2 regions of the Marinobacter sp. DSM 26671 genome follow, and region 1 is predicted to be linked to the other one. Evidence: predicted binding sites of a transcription regulator. Region 1 holds the regulator's gene; the other holds the start of a gene.
What was found. The regulator sigma-54, encoded in region 1, starts transcription at its own class of promoters, with help from an activator protein. The targets are predictions, from matches to a motif close to ANTGGCATNNANNTTGCTNT.
Positions count from the first base shown of each region.

Region 1 (7,887 bases):
AGAGGGCTTTGCGCTTGAGCTTCGGCACTTCATGGCCGTCCACCACAACACTGCCCGAATCCGGCCTGAGCTGGCCGCCAATAAGGCGAAGCAGCGTGGTTTTCCCGGTTCCGCTGGGCCCCATGATGGCGGTGATTTTTCCGCGGGGGATGTCCAGGCTGACACCGTCGAAGATACGGCGCCCTGAGCGGGAGAACACGACGTCCTTGAGCGATATGTAAGCCGGTGAATTCATAGTCCTTACCTTTCAAAGAGGGGCTACATTATGCCAAGGAGCGCGCAAGCTCAATCCAAAGTGCCCAAAATGTACTGATAGCAATGATCAGTTTGACTGAACTTTCGGTAACCGGGCATCGTTGCCGGGTGAAAATGGTATACTCTGCCCAACATTTACAACGTCCCGACAGCCAGGCCCAAAGCCCGATGACCGAACAGACTCCCAGCGATTTCCGATCTTCTGCCATCCGCGCCATCCGCATTGAGCGCGACGCCATTGATGCCCTTGAAGGCCGAATCGACGACCAGTTCACGCGGGCCTGCGAAGTTATCATGAACTGCAAGGGCCGCGTGGTTGTGACCGGCATGGGAAAATCCGGCCACATTGGCAACAAAATTGCCGCCACCCTGGCCAGCACTGGAACGCCATCGTTTTTCGTGCACCCGGGCGAGGCAAGCCACGGTGACATGGGTATGATCACCTCCCAGGATGTGGTCATCGCCATTTCCAACAGCGGCAACACCAGCGAGGTGGTCACCATTCTGCCGTTGATCAAACGCATGGGCGCTCCGCTGATCAGCATGACCGGCAATGCCAGCTCCACACTGGCCCGGGAAGCCGTCGCCAATCTGGACGTCAGCGTTATGGTGGAAGCCTGCCCACTGGGTTTGGCGCCCACCTCCTCCACAACGGCCACCCTGGTGATGGGCGATGCCCTCGCCGTTGCACTCCTTGAGGCCCGGGGCTTCAGTGCCGAGGATTTCGCTATCTCTCACCCCGGCGGCAGCCTCGGGCGTCGGCTGCTGCTCAGGGTCTCCGACATCATGCACAGCGGTGATCAGATTCCAGTCGTCAACGAGGATACCCCCTTGAGCGGTGCTCTTCTTGAGATGTCCCGAAAGGGTCTCGGTATGACCACCGTCGTCAATGATAAAGGCACTCTTACCGGAATATTTACGGACGGTGACCTTCGACGGACTCTGGATCGATCGGTGGACATTCACAATACGCCCATCAACGAGGTCATGACCCGGCATGGTAAAACGATCCAGGCCGATCATCTGGCGGCGGAAGCGCTGAACATAATGGAGGAGATGAAGATCAACGCCCTCCCCGTTACCGACGACCAGGGTGGTCTGATTGGCGCCATCAATATGCACGACCTGCTGCGTGCCGGCGTTATCTAGGGGCTATGAGGAGCTGTTTGATATGAAGCACCAATGGCCGGATTCGCTGTTGGCAAAGGCCGTAAAGATCCGCCTGATCGCACTGGATGTCGACGGCATCATGAGCGACGGTAAACTTTATTTCAGCGCCACTGGTGATGAGCTCAAGGCTTTTAACATTCTGGATGGCCTGGGTTTGAAACAACTGATGGCAGCCGGGATTACCGTGGCCGTGATCACCGGACGAAAGTCCCCCCTGACCGAGAAGCGCATGCGGGATCTTGGCATTCCCCACCTGATGCAGGGGCGAGAGGACAAGAAGGTAGCCCTTCAGGAACTGGTCAGCACCATGGATATCAGCCCCGAGGCCATCGCATACATGGGGGACGATCTGCCAGATCTCCCGGCACTGAGGTTCGCCGGACTGGGCATCACCGTGCCCAACGGTTACTGGCTGGTGCAGCAGCATGCCGACTACTGCACCATTGCCCGGGGCGGCGAAGGGGCGGTCCGCGAAGCCTGCGACTTGCTGCTGACGGCCCATGGCAGGCTTGACGCAGCACTTGCCCCCTATCTGGAGCCCGAGGCATGAACTGGCTGCTGGACAGACCCTGGCTGCGAGCACTGGCACTGGCTGCTACCGTGGTGGCAGCCGTATTCCTGCTCTGGCGCAGCGATGAACCCCCTGTGATTGATGACGAGGCAGCGGCCCTACGGGGAGACGCCGAACCAGACGGTTTCGTGGTGAATGGTCAGTACACCTCCTTCGATGAAGCGGGCAATCTCAAGATCCGGTTTTCCAGCCCCCGAATTGAGCAGTTCGAGGAAGGCAACCTGGCCACCATGGAATCTCCCCGGGCCGAGCTGTACGGGGACCAGGAGGCCCTGCCGTGGATTGTCGAGGCCGACAATGGCAGCTTGCTGCAAAACCAGAATCTGGTGTACCTGACGGACAATGTCCGGGTTCAGCGCACGATTGGCGAACGGGACGCCGTCCTGACAACATCAAGCCTGACCCTGGATAACGACCGGGGCATGGTATATACAGACGCGCCCGTAGAAATACGTGATGTTACCGGCATAACCCGGGCCACGGGCATGAAAGCGTGGATAGACGAACGAATTCTGGAACTGAACTCCCAGGTGGAAGGACTCTATGAAACCGGAAACTAACCGATACCGGCGCCTGATGGCTGCCCTGCTAACGGTCGTGATGATCGGCCCGGCGGCTGCATTTGACCTTGATTCTGACACTCCTATCAAGGTCACCGCAGATACCGCCCGCCTGGATGACGGCCAGGGCATTGCCACCTACACCGGCGCTGTGGAACTTGAGCAGGGCAATACCCGCCTGACTGCCGAGCGGGTCGTCCTGTACCGGACCGAGGACGGCCTGAGCCGGATCGAAGCCTCTGGTACGCCCGCTATATACCGTCAACCGGCGCGCGAGGGGGAAGGCGAAACCGATGCCCGTGCCCTGAACATTACCTGGTCTGCCACCGACAGCCAGCTGACCTTTGAACGGGAAGCAGTCATCGAGCAGAATGGCAACCTGTTCCGGGGTGATGTCATTCATTATGATACCGTCGGCCGGGTTGTCACCGCTGAGGGCGGCGCAGACACCGGCGAGGGCAGCGGCCGGGTAGAGATGGTGATTCAGCCACGCAGTACAGACAGACAGGGATCCGATGGCAGTTCTGAGAGCCAGTAACCTGGCAAAGAGTTACAAACAGAAAAAAGTGGTGATCGACGTTTCCCTGGAAATCCGCAGTGGGGAAATTGTCGGGCTGCTTGGTCCCAACGGTGCCGGGAAAACCACCTGCTTCTATATGATCGTTGGGCTCGTCCCCGCTGATCGCGGGCGGATCACGATCGACAGCCGGGATATCACCCCCCTGCCCATGCATGGTCGGGCCCGCCAGGGCATCGGTTACCTGCCCCAGGAAGCCTCGGTCTTCCGCAAACTGTCCGTACGCGACAACATCATGGCCATCCTCGAAACCCGGCCGGGGCTGGGCAAGGCAGAGCGGGAGAAGAAGCTCGAGGGGTTATTGGAAGAATTCCACATCACCCATATCCGGGACAGTGTTGGCATGGCATTGTCCGGCGGTGAACGCCGACGGGTGGAGATTGCCCGGGCACTGGCCATGGAGCCGGCTTTTATCCTGCTGGATGAACCCTTCGCCGGTGTGGACCCCATATCCGTCAGTGACATCAAACACATCATCCGGCACCTTCGGGACAAAGGCATTGGCGTTTTGATCACCGACCACAACGTGCGTGAGACCCTGGACATCTGCGAGAATGCCTACATTGTTTCCGGCGGCCACATCATCGCCTCCGGCAATGCCGACGCCATCCTGGCCAACCAGCAGGTCAAGGAAGTCTATCTCGGCGACGAATTCAGACTCTGACACCCAATGGCTGATTGTTTTGATGACCTGTAGCAAGTAAACTCGGCAAAGAACTTGCTAGGGTAAATTAAAATCACGGCAAGTAACCGGCATATAAAGATTTTTTCACGACTTATGACACAACGCGCTGATGAGTGACGGATCCTGAACCATGGTTATGAAAGCCTCCTTACAGTTAAAGCTGGGTCAAAGCCTGACCATGACGCCCCAGCTGCAACAGGCGATCCGGCTTCTCCAGCTCTCCACTCTCGACCTCCAGCAGGAAATCCAGCAGGCACTGGAATCCAACCCCATGCTGGAGACCTCCGAGGACGATGACCAGACCGACGCAGCCAGCGAAAACGACGAGCGCGAGGCCAACGCCACCGAGTCCGCCGCTGAAGCTGCCCCGGAACCGGCCAGCGACTGGGATGAATCCGAGAACGGCCCGGACTGGTCCTCGGAGAACGAGATTCCTGACAACATTCCGGACGATCTGCCGGTTGATACCGCCTGGGACGACATCTACCAGTCCGCACCAGCGCCGGCAGCCCGCAACGACGACGAAAACGATCACGATTTCGAAACCCGTAATTCCCCGACCGAAACGCTTCAGGATCACCTGGAATGGCAGCTCAATCTGACGCCCCTCAGTGAACGGGACCAGGCCATTGCCCATGCCCTGATGGATGCAGTGGACGAACGGGGCTATATCACCAGCCCGCTGGAGGAAATCCACGCCGGACTGCTGGATGAGAACGATGAAGACCCCCTTGAACTGGATGAAGTGGAAGCCGTGCTTCACCGCCTGCAACACTTTGATCCGCCCGGCGTGTTTGCCCGGGACCTACAGGAATGCCTGCTGATCCAGCTCAACCAGCTGCCGCCGGAAACACCCTGGCTGGCCCAGGCACGCCTTGTAATTACCCATTACATCAACCTGCTGGGCAACCGCGATTACGCCCAGTTGCTGCGCCGCAGCCGCCTGAAAGAAGACCAGTTGCGGGATGTCCTGGCGCTGATCACCGGCCTGAATCCGCGGCCGGGCGATGTCATTGACCGGGCCGAACCCGATTATGTGATTCCGGACGTGATCGTTCGCAAACACAATGGCCGCTGGCGTGTTGAGCTGAATCCTGAAATTGCACCGCGCATCCGGGTCAATGCCAGCTATGCTTCTCTTATAAGGCGTGCGGACAGCAGTGCCGACAACACCTACCTGCGGGATCAGTTGCAGGAGGCGAAATGGTTTATCAAGAGCCTGCAGAGCCGCAATGAAACCCTGCTGAAAGTGGCGACCCGTATTGTCGAGCACCAGCAAGGATTCCTGGATCAGGGTGAAGAAGCCATGAAACCGCTGATCCTCTCTGATATCGCCCAGGCGGTTGAGATGCATGAGTCCACGATTTCCCGGGTCACCACCCAGAAATACATGCACACCCCCCGGGGAATTTTCGAGCTGAAATATTTCTTCTCCAGCCATGTCAGCACTGACGAAGGCGGTGAATGTTCTTCCACGGCGATCCGCGCGATGATCAAAAAGCTGATTGCCGCGGAAACGCCCAAAAAGCCGTTGAGCGACAGTAAAATTGCAGCCATGCTAGGAGAACAGGGAATCAAGGTTGCGCGACGCACCGTTGCCAAGTACCGGGAGGCCATGCACATTCCGCCTTCGAACGAACGCAAGCGGCTGGTCTGAACACCCCGGGGTCCGGGCGCAACGTACTATTTGCCGGCGCACAATGCGCCAGCACCCAGACCGGCTCCCGGGAGCCGGAACGATGACAACAGGAGACGCCTATGCAACTCAATATTTCAGGCCATCACGTAGAACTTACTCCCGCACTGAAGGATTATGTTTCAGAGAAGTTCCAGAAGCTCGAGCGTCACTTTGACCACATCAGCAACTGCCAGGTAACCCTGGAAGTGGAGAAGGTGCGCCAGATTGCGGAAGCCACGCTGCACGTGGTTGGTGGTGAGATTCACGCAAAGGCAGAAAATGAGGATATGTACGCAGCCATCGATGCCCTGATCGACAAGCTTGACCGTCAGATCCTCAAGCACAAGGAAAAGAATGTAGACCGGATGCACGGAAACGGCTCTCGCTAACTGACTGTTTTCATGCAATTCATCTAATCGAGCTGCGACATGAGTAACGTGTCGCAGCCTTTTTTTTAACGGAAACGCAGTCGATCCATGAGCGACACATCCCTGACCATAGAGAACATTCTTGCTCCGGAGCTCACCCTCTGCAGGGTAGCTGCGTCCAGCAAGAAACGGGCCCTGGAGTTTATTGCCGAGCAGATAAACCATCAGGACAACACGCTCAGCGAGACCCAGCTCTTCAACAACCTGATTTCCCGCGAGCGCCTGGGCAGCACCGGCATTGGCCAGGGAATCGCCATTCCCCACTGCCGTCTGGAAGGACTTGATCACGTGGTGGGCGTGCTGATGACGCTGGAAGAAAGCGTCGAATTCGATGCTATCGACAATCAGCCGGTGGATCTGATTTTCGCCCTGATCGTCCCGAAGGAAGCAACGAGCGAACACCTGGAGCTGCTCAGCCAACTGGCTGAAAAGTTCAATGAGCGGTCGTTCTGTGATCGCCTCCGGCAATCCGAGGACGCCAGCACGCTGTACCAGCGCATGACCGCCTCAGGCGGCTGATATTCACTGCAGTGGAGGTAAGGTGGTCATGAAGCTGATTATCGTCAGTGGCAGGTCCGGTTCGGGCAAGAGTACCGCACTTCATGTGCTGGAGGACCTCGGGTTTTATTGCATCGACAATCTTCCTATTGGCCTGCTCTTCCCCCTCACACGGGAAGCCGCCAGCCAGACCAGGCCTGGTCGACTGGGCAAGATGGCCGTCAGTATCGATGCGCGGAACCTTTCCGGCGAGCTGGCCAATTTCGAGGAGATCTACCGGCGCCTCCAGGAAACCGGGGTTACCGTTGAAATCATCTTCCTGGACGCCGACGAGCAGTCGCTTCTGCAGCGTTTTCACGCCACCCGCAGAAAGCATCCGTTGAGTGACGACAGGACCTCTCTCCGGGAAGCCATTACCAGCGAGAAGAAACTGCTGGAGCCCCTCTCCAAGCTTTCCGATCTTTACGTAAATACCACCGGCATGTCCATGTACGAGCTGCGGGACATGGTCAAGCAGCGCGTGGTCGGTCGAAAAGATCAGGAACTGGCTCTCCTGTTTCAGTCATTCGGCTTCAAACACGGCGTGCCGCTGGATTCCGACTACGTTTTCGATGTCCGCTGCCTGCCCAACCCCTACTGGGATACCAGCCTCCGCAAGTATGTCGGGACGGATCAGCCGGTTATCGAGTTTCTGGAAAAAGAACCGGCAAGCCGGAAGATGATCGAGGACCTGAAATCATTTCTGGATACCTGGCTGCCCTCTTTTGCAGACAGCAACCGCAGCTACATGACCATTTCCATTGGTTGTACCGGCGGCCAGCACCGGTCGGTGTATGTGTGCGAGCAGTTGGGTGAGTACTTCCGGCAACGGTACAGCAATGTGCAAGTGCGGCACACCGAACTGCCACACCTGCAGACCCGGGAAGAGATCTGATCAAGCCATGATTCGCCGCCCCATTACCATCATCAACAAACTGGGCCTGCATGCGCGCGCCACTGCGAAGCTGGTCAACACGGCATCGGAATACGACAGCAGCGTGCGTATCAGCGGCAAAGGCCGGGATGTGGACGCGAAGAACATCATGCAGGTGATGATGCTGGCCGCCAGCAAAGGAACCGATGTGGAGCTCATTGCCGACGGACCGGATGAGGAACAGGCCATCGAAGCATTGGTGGAATTGATTAACGACTATTTCGGTGAGGGTGAGTAAAATAAACACATGACCGATATTCTGGAAAAAAGCCAGGCCCGCCAGCGTCTTCGCTCCCTGAGCGAAGCACTGGACAGTGGCGCACTGAAGCAGGTTGCCCGCATCCTGAACGGTGGCCTGAGCCCCAGTGATATTGCCCATTTGCTGGAATCCTCACCGCCACGGCAGCGGGCCCTGCTGTGGAATCTCGTCGACAAGCAACTGGAAGGGGAAGTTCTCCAGTACCTGAGCGACGATATCCGTGGCTACTTCCT
Region 1 is NZ_FONF01000005.1:149,305-157,191, forward strand. It holds gene BM035_RS07495 (ATP-binding cassette domain-containing protein) at 1-235, opposite strand, end outside; gene BM035_RS07500 (KpsF/GutQ family sugar-phosphate isomerase) at 424-1,404, shown strand; gene BM035_RS07505 (KdsC family phosphatase) at 1,427-1,975, shown strand; gene lptC (LPS export ABC transporter periplasmic protein LptC) at 1,972-2,556, shown strand; gene lptA (lipopolysaccharide transport periplasmic protein LptA) at 2,540-3,094, shown strand; gene lptB (LPS export ABC transporter ATP-binding protein) at 3,072-3,797, shown strand; gene BM035_RS07525 (RNA polymerase factor sigma-54) at 3,949-5,475, shown strand; gene hpf (ribosome hibernation promoting factor) at 5,577-5,885, shown strand; gene ptsN (PTS IIA-like nitrogen regulatory protein PtsN) at 5,973-6,443, shown strand; gene rapZ (RNase adapter RapZ) at 6,472-7,356, shown strand; gene BM035_RS07545 (HPr family phosphocarrier protein) at 7,364-7,633, shown strand; gene mgtE (magnesium transporter) at 7,643-7,887, shown strand, end outside.

Region 2 (7,887 bases), on a different contig from region 1:
CATTGAATGTCAGAATCGTAGGTCGGATTACAGCTTCGCCTAATCCAACCTTAGTGGTTTTGGCGGATTCCCGTCAGTTGTGCGAGGTTTGTGGGTCTGCTTCCCAAAAATGTCTGTGGCCATGGATGGCCACAGCCAAGCGCACATGGATGTGCTCGTAGCGTTTTTTGGGAAGCAGACCCACAAACCTCTTCCACCGAAACAGCAGGCTAGGGCAGGACTTGAACGTAAGATCAGCAACCAGCCTCAATAACCCGAACCATCGGCTCTCCGCGGCTTTCGGGGATTGGCAGAATCCCATACCAGGATCGCGGATCGTGCACTGTGGCGGAGGCAAACCCACAGGACAGGAGATGTTCCCGTGCCTCTTCGTCGGTCTGGAAGTGGAAAGATACCTCGCTGCGGGTAACGGCCCCGAGGACGCTACCGAGCGCTTTGAGGGTAGTGTTCAGCACCGGCTGGCGGGGTTGGTAGTAGCTTTCGGAGAGGTAAACCGAGCCCGGGCGTTTGGCCATGGCGGCGGCCAGTCGGCCGGTGGCCATCAGGCGGAGGGCCTTGCGGGCGGCCATGTCGGGCAGATCGGCTTCGACCATGTGGAGCAGAGGGTGTTTCTGCCGTAACCGAATGCCGCGGGGGGGCATGCCGGAGCTGTCAGTCGGCTTTCTGCTCATAGACGGCTTTACCCCATGCCTCGCGGCTGCCGGGCAGTATCAGGTTCAGGATGATGGCAGCCACCGCACAGAGCGCGATGCCTTCGAGGTGCCCGAGCACCATGCCGCCAATACCGAACACCAGGGTAACGCCTACGATAACCAGGTTGCGAGACTGCGACAGATCTACCTGGTGGCGGATCAGTGTGTTCAGGCCAACGACGGCAATGGAACCGAACAGCAGGCAGAGGATGCCGCCCATGACGGGCACCGGGATGGTTTGCAGTGCTGCGCCGAATTTGCCAACGAAAGCCAGAACAATGGCGATGCAGGCAGCCCACCACATGACCTTGGGGTTGAAATTCTTGGTGAGCATAACGGCGCCGGTGACTTCCGAGTAGGTGGTGTTGGGCGGTCCTCCAAGCATGGAGGCGGCGCTGGTGGCCAGGCCGTCACCCAGCAGGGTGCGGTGCAGGCCCGGCTTTTCCAGGTAGTTCTTTCGGGTCACGTTGCCGATGGCCAGCACGTCACCGATGTGTTCAATGGCCGGGGCAATGGCGACGGGGATCATGAACAGCACGGCGCCCCAGCTGAATTCCGGCGCAACAAAGTTGGGAACGGCGAACCAGGCGGCGTCCCGGATTGGCGTGGTATCCACGATACCGGCAAACGCGGAGAGGATGTAGCCGGTGATAACGCCGAACATGATCGGAATCAGCCGGAAAATGCCTTTCGACCAGACCGACATGATGATGGTTACGGCCAGCGAGATCATGGCGATCCAGATCGCCGTGTCGTAGGGAATCAGCTGGTTGGCGCCATCACCGGTGCGGCCGGAGGCCATGTGAACGGCAACCGGCGCCAGGCCGAGACCGATAGTCATGATCACCGGGCCGATAACCACTGGCGGCAGCAGGCGGCGGACAAAGCCGGTGCCCCGCAGCCGCACCAGTCCACTGAGGAAAATATAGAGAATACCCGCTGCCATCAGGCCGCCGAGTGTCTCTTCCATGCCGAACTTGCCTTTGGAGGCAATCACGGGGGCAATAAAGGCGAAGGACGACGCGAGGAAAATCGGGATCTGACCGCCGGTCACCACGTGAAAGATCAGGGTGCCCAGGCCGGCGGTGAACAGGGCCACGTTGGGATCCAGCCCGGTAATCAGTGGCATCAGAACCAGCGCGCCGAACGCCACCAGCAGCATCTGGGAGCCAGCAATGGCCTGTTTCCAGACCGGGTCGTTGGTATGGTCCTGCATTCTTAAACGTCCTTTTGCTTGGTACCGAAGATTTTGTCACCGGCATCGCCGAGACCCGGAAGGATGTAGCCTTTGTCGTTGAGGCGCTCATCAACGGAGGCGGTGTAGATAGACACGTCCGGATGTTTTTCCAGAACCTTTTCAACGCCTTCAGGCGCGGCAACCAGAACCAGGGCCCGGATCTCGGTGCTGCCGGCCTTTTTGAGCAGGTCAATGGTGGAGATCATTGAGCCGCCGGTGGCGAGCATTGGATCGACAATCATGGCCATGCGCTGGTCCAGTTCGCCCACCAGCTTTTCAAGGTAGGTGCTGGCCTCGAGAGTTTCCTCATTGCGGATCTGGCCGACAACACTGACCCGGGCCACCGGAATCAGGCTGAGGACACCGTCAAGCATGCCAAGGCCGGCCCGCAGGATCGGCACGATGGTGACTTTCTTGCCGTGAATCTGTTCCACGTTAACCGGCCCTGCCCAGCCTTCGATGGTCTTTTCCTGCAGATTGAAGTCTTTGGTGGCCTCGTAGGTCAGGAGTGCACCGACTTCCTGTGCCAGCTCCCGGAAATTCTTGGTGCTGATATCCGCACGGCGCATGATGCCGAGCTTGTGGCGGATCAGAGGGTGTTTTACCTCGTGGATTGGCATGGGGTCACCTGTGTGTCTGGTTGGAATTTTGGCGTCGCGATCAAATGGCGCAAGGATACCGCATCTGGCAAGGCGAGTCAGGCCGCAAATGGCTGCTTAACGGAAATCCCCTAAGGGGTGGTACGGATCTTGCGATAACCCTTCCAAACGACGCTCCGGTGTCAGATTTTCGACCTTCAAAACGCCTGCAGGCACGGCCAATCGGAGAAGTATCCGGCATGGACAGAGCTTTAGTCCTCAATAACGTCAAAACCCTGACGCGGGGCAACCTGGGCATACCCATCATGCTGATGGGCTTGCTGGGCATGATGATTCTGCCCATGCCGGCGTTCCTCCTGGACGTGTTCTTTACTTTCAACATCACCCTGTCGATTGTCATTCTGCTGGTGTGTGTCTACGCCCTGCGGCCGATGGAGTTTGCGTCCTTCCCGACAGTCCTGCTGGTAGCCACACTTCTGCGTCTCGCCCTGAACGTGGCGTCTACCCGGATTGTTCTGCTGAACGGCCACGAAGGCGGCGATGCCGCCGGTAAAGTGATCGAATCCTTCGGCGCCGTTCTGATCGGCGGCAATTACGCCGTGGGTCTGGTGGTGTTTGCGATCCTGATGATCATCAACTTCCTGGTCGTGACCAAGGGTGCCGGCCGGGTCTCCGAGGTGAGCGCCCGTTTCACGCTGGATGCTATGCCCGGCAAGCAGATGGCAATTGATGCGGACCTGAACGCCGGCCTGATCAATCAGGATGAGGCCAAGCATCGTCGTGCCGAAATCGCCCAGGAAGCGGATTTCTACGGCTCCATGGACGGTGCGTCCAAGTTTGTGAAGGGCGACGCCATTGCTGGCCTGCTGATTCTTGCCATCAACATCATTGGCGGTATTGCCATTGGTATGCTGCAGCACGATCTGGATTTCGGGCTGGCCATGGAGCGATATGCGCTGCTGACCATTGGTGACGGCCTGGTGGCACAGATACCCTCGCTGCTGCTGTCCACGTCGGCTGCAATCATGGTAACGCGGGTTACCTCCAGCCAGGACATGGGTGGCCAGATCCTCCAGCAAATGTTCAGCGCGCCCAAGGCGCTGTCCATTGCCGCCGCTATCCTGATCATTCTCGGTCTGATTCCCGGCATGCCCCACGTGGCCTTCCTGGGTCTGGGTGCACTGGCCGCTGGCGCTGCCTGGTATATCTGGAAGCACCAGCGACAGACCGTCGAAGAAGATGGCGCATTCCCGGTCAGGGGCGCGGGCGGGGCGGCTCCACGGCCGGCGGGTCGTGATCTGCCTCCAGGCGGTGATGCTGGCGGCGATCAGGGTCGTCAGTTACCGGCCCCCGGAGAGACCAAGGAGCTGGGTTGGGACGATGTGTCCACTGTCGATATTGTCGGTCTGGAAGTGGGTTACCGGTTGATCCCGCTGGTGGACAAGTCACAGGGTGGCCAGTTGCTCAGTCGTATCAAGGGCGTTCGTAAAAAGCTGTCCCAGGATCTCGGCTTCCTGATGCCCTCGGTCCACATTCGAGACAACCTCGATCTGATGCCCAATGTCTACCGCATCACCCTGATGGGCGTGACCATTGCCGAGGCGGAAATCCATCCGGACCGCGAACTGGCCATCGACCCCGGTCAGGTATTCGGAAAGATAGAAGGCATTGAAGGCAAGGATCCGGCGTTCGGTCTGGACGCCAGCTGGATTGAGCCAGACAAGAAAGACCAGGCCCAGACCCTCGGCTATACCGTGGTCGATGCCAGTACGGTGGTCGCGACCCACCTTAACCAGGTCCTGCAGAAACACGCCCACGAGCTGCTGGGCCACGAAGAAGTCCAGAAATGGCTGGATCAGCTTGAAAAGATTTCTCCGAAGCTGGCCGAGGAACTGGTACCCACCACCGTATCCATCAGTCTGCTGCTGAAAGTGCTGCAGAATCTCCTGAAGGAAGAAGTGCCGATCCGGGACATGCGGTCCATTGCCGAGGCCATCGTGAACGTGCATCCGAAGAGTCAGGATCCGAAGCTGTTGACCACCGTTGCGCGGCAGTCCCTGCGCCGGATGATTGTCCAGAGTATCTGCGGCAACGAATCGGAGATACCGGTGATCACCCTGGATCCGGATCTGGAACAGTTATTGCTGAAGTCTGTTCAACAGAGTCAACAATCCGGCGGACAGGAAGATATTGGCCTGGTCCTGGAGCCGAATATGGTTGAAAAACTCCAGCGCTCGCTTCAGGAGAGCGTCCAGCGTCAGGAGATGCTCGGCAAGCCAGCCATTCTGCTGGTGTCCGGGCCCCTGAGGCCGGTGCTGGCGAAGTTCGCCAGCTACGGGGTAGAGCGGCTCCATGTGCTCTCGTACCAGGAAATTCCGGATAACAAACAGATTACGATCGTGGCGTCCGTTGGCCAGTAACGGCGCGGATGACAGAGCGGACAGCGCCGGCACGGCGTTGCCGGTGGAGGAAGAGGCATCATGAAAGTAAAACGGTTTTTTGCTCAGACCATGGCCGAGGCGCTCAAGCAGGTCAGTGAACAGATGGGGCCGGACGCCGTGATCCTTTCCAATCGTCGGGTCGACGGCGGTGTCGAAATTGTGACGGCGCTGGACTATGACGAGAATATGGCGCGCCAGCGACTGGGCAACCAGGCAGAAGAAGCCACCAACGGGTCCCGCTTGGCCGAGATGCAGGCCGACCAGCACAGGCGTCTTGAGGACGAGCTGAGCCGGTCCCGGGACCGCATCCGTGAAGTACGGGAAAAGCGGGCATCGCAGGGCGCGAGCTACGCCGGTTCGTTCGCTGCCATTCAGGAAGAGGTGAGCGGTGGTTTTGGTGATATTGAACCTCTGCCACAGGCGCCGAGGGAAGCCTATTCCGATGAGCTGGCGCAGATGCGGGCCGAGATCAGCTCGCTCAAAGACATGATGCAGGGCCATCGGCCGCAACAGGAGCCGGAGGTTTCTGCGACCACCGCCGTGCAGCAGAGGCTTGCCGAGCGCTTGCAGGAGTTCGGCCTCGGCAGTGATCTGGCGGGGTCAATTTCCCGTCGTCACAAGGCGGGGCGCCTGGAAGACGGTTGGAAGCAGTCCCTGAAAATGCTGTGTACCGGGGTTCGGACCTCCCGAATGGAGTGGCTGGATGAGGGCGGCGCCTATGCGTTGGTGGGTCCGACAGGGTCCGGGAAAACCACCACCATCGGAAAACTCGCCGCTCGTTACGTGCTCAAGCATGGCTCCGATTCCGTGGCCCTGGTTACCACGGATCGCTATCGGGTGGCGGCGCACGAGCAGTTATTCGTGTTCGGTCGGATCCTGAATGTGCCGGTTCGGGTCGTGGATGAAAGTCACAGTCTGGACGATATTCTGGACGAACTGTCAGACCGTCATCTGGTGCTGATTGATACCGCCGGACTGACCAGTGCGGACAAAGGCTACCAGGAACAGCTGGCCGAACTGGCTCGCAGCCATCACAATATCAAAACCCATCTGGTGGTCTCGGCAACCAGTCAGCCTCGCATCATGAAATCCGTGTGGCATTGCTATAAGATGGCAAATCTTGCGGGCTGTGTGATGACCAAAATCGACGAGGCCCTGACGCTGGGCGAGTCTCTCGGGTTTGTGATGGAAACCGGTCTGCCGGTAGCCTATTACACAGACGGCCAGAAGATTCCTGAAGACCTGCACCACGCAGAAGCCGTTCCGCTGGTGCGGTTGGCCGTGGATCGGCTGAAAACACTCCAGCAACAGCAAGCGGTCGCAGAGGGCCTGAAAGAGCACGCCTGAGACCGGACAGATTGACAGCAGGCGTCGGAGACAAAGCCGGCGAAACGTGGCGAGAGACCAAAAACAGTATGAGCAGAGCACATCCGGTACAGGTGATTGCAGTTTCCGGCGGAAAGGGTGGTGTCGGCAAGAGTAACGTGTCGGTGAACCTCGGAATCGCCCTGGCGCAGAAAGGCCGGAGAGTGGTGCTGCTCGACGCCGATCTGGGGCTCGCCAATATCGACGTCTTGCTGGGCATCACTGCCAATCGCAACCTCCAGGATGTTCTGGCGGGCGACTGTGATCTGAAGGACGTTCTGGTGAATGGTCCCGGTGGCATCAAGATTGTCCCCGCCTCTTCCGGTACCCAACGAATGACCCAGCTCAGCCCCATGGAACATGCCGGGCTGATTAATGCGTTCAGCGAACTGGGTGATCAGATCGATGTCCTGATCGTTGATACCGCCGCCGGTATTTCCGAGTCAGTGGTCAGTTTTCTGAGAGCGTCGCAGGAGCTGCTGCTGGTTGTCTGCGACGAGCCGACCTCGATCACCGATGCCTATGCCCTGATCAAGCTGATGAACCGTGATTATGGAACCAACCGCTTCCGTATTCTTGCCAATCAGGTCCGGAATGAGCAGGAAGGCCGGCATCTGTTTGAAAAACTGACCCGGGTCACCGAGCGCTTCCTCGATGTGGCACTACAATACGTAGGAATAGTCCCCTACGATGAGGCCGTGAAGAAAGCGGTTCAGCGGCAGCGTGCGGTGCTGGACGCCTATCCCAGGGCGAAAGCTTCACTGGCCATCAAGGCGCTGGCGGACAAGGTAGATAGCTGGCCGTTGCCGTCCTCTCCCCGCGGGCATCTGGAATTTTTTGTGGAGCGGCTCGTCGAAGTCTGAATCGGATCCAGTCAAACAAAAAACCGGATACATGACATTGGCGAAAAACCTCGGAATCTATAACCAGTCAAGTGCGCAGAAGCCGGCTCAGCTCATTGAGCAGCACGCGCCGCTGGTCAAGAAAATTGCCCTTCACCTGATGGCTCGCCTGCCGGCGTCCGTCCAGCTTGAAGACCTGATGCAGGCCGGCATGATTGGTCTGCTCGAGGCCGCCCAGCGTTACAGCTCCACCAAAGGTGCTACCTTCGAGACTTACGCCGGTATCCGTATTCGCGGCGCCATGGTGGACGAAATCCGCAAGGGTGACTGGGTGCCACGTTCTGTTCATCGCAACGCCCGTCGCATTTCCCAGGCCATCAAAGCCGTTGAAGATCGACTTGGCCGCGAAGCCCACGATCAGGAAGTGGCCGAAGAGCTGGGCATGGGGCTGCCCGAATACCACTCCTACCTTTCCGATTCCAACAGCGGTCGACTTTTTAGCCTCGACGAGCTCAATGAATCCGGAGAGCTGCCGATAGAACAGACAGAGACGCAGGATAATCCCCTTGAGGGTTTGTCCTCCGATGCCTTCCGGCGGAGCCTCGCTGAGGCGATTGAAGACCTGCCGGAGCGGGAAAAGCTGGTGTTGAGCCTTTACTACCAGGAAGAACTGAACCTCAAGGAGATTGGCGCGGTGCTCGGCGTCAGTGA
Region 2 is NZ_FONF01000017.1:67,478-75,364, reverse strand. It holds gene BM035_RS16720 (hypothetical protein) at 234-671, opposite strand; gene BM035_RS16715 (uracil-xanthine permease family protein) at 652-1,908, opposite strand; gene upp (uracil phosphoribosyltransferase) at 1,911-2,549, opposite strand; gene flhA (flagellar biosynthesis protein FlhA) at 2,768-4,948, shown strand; gene flhF (flagellar biosynthesis protein FlhF) at 5,009-6,316, shown strand; gene BM035_RS16695 (MinD/ParA family protein) at 6,385-7,197, shown strand; gene BM035_RS16690 (RNA polymerase sigma factor FliA) at 7,229-7,887, shown strand, end outside.
Region 2: flhA (flagellar biosynthesis protein FlhA) is a predicted target of sigma-54. The motif match lies at 2,666-2,685, and genes of this name have one in related genera.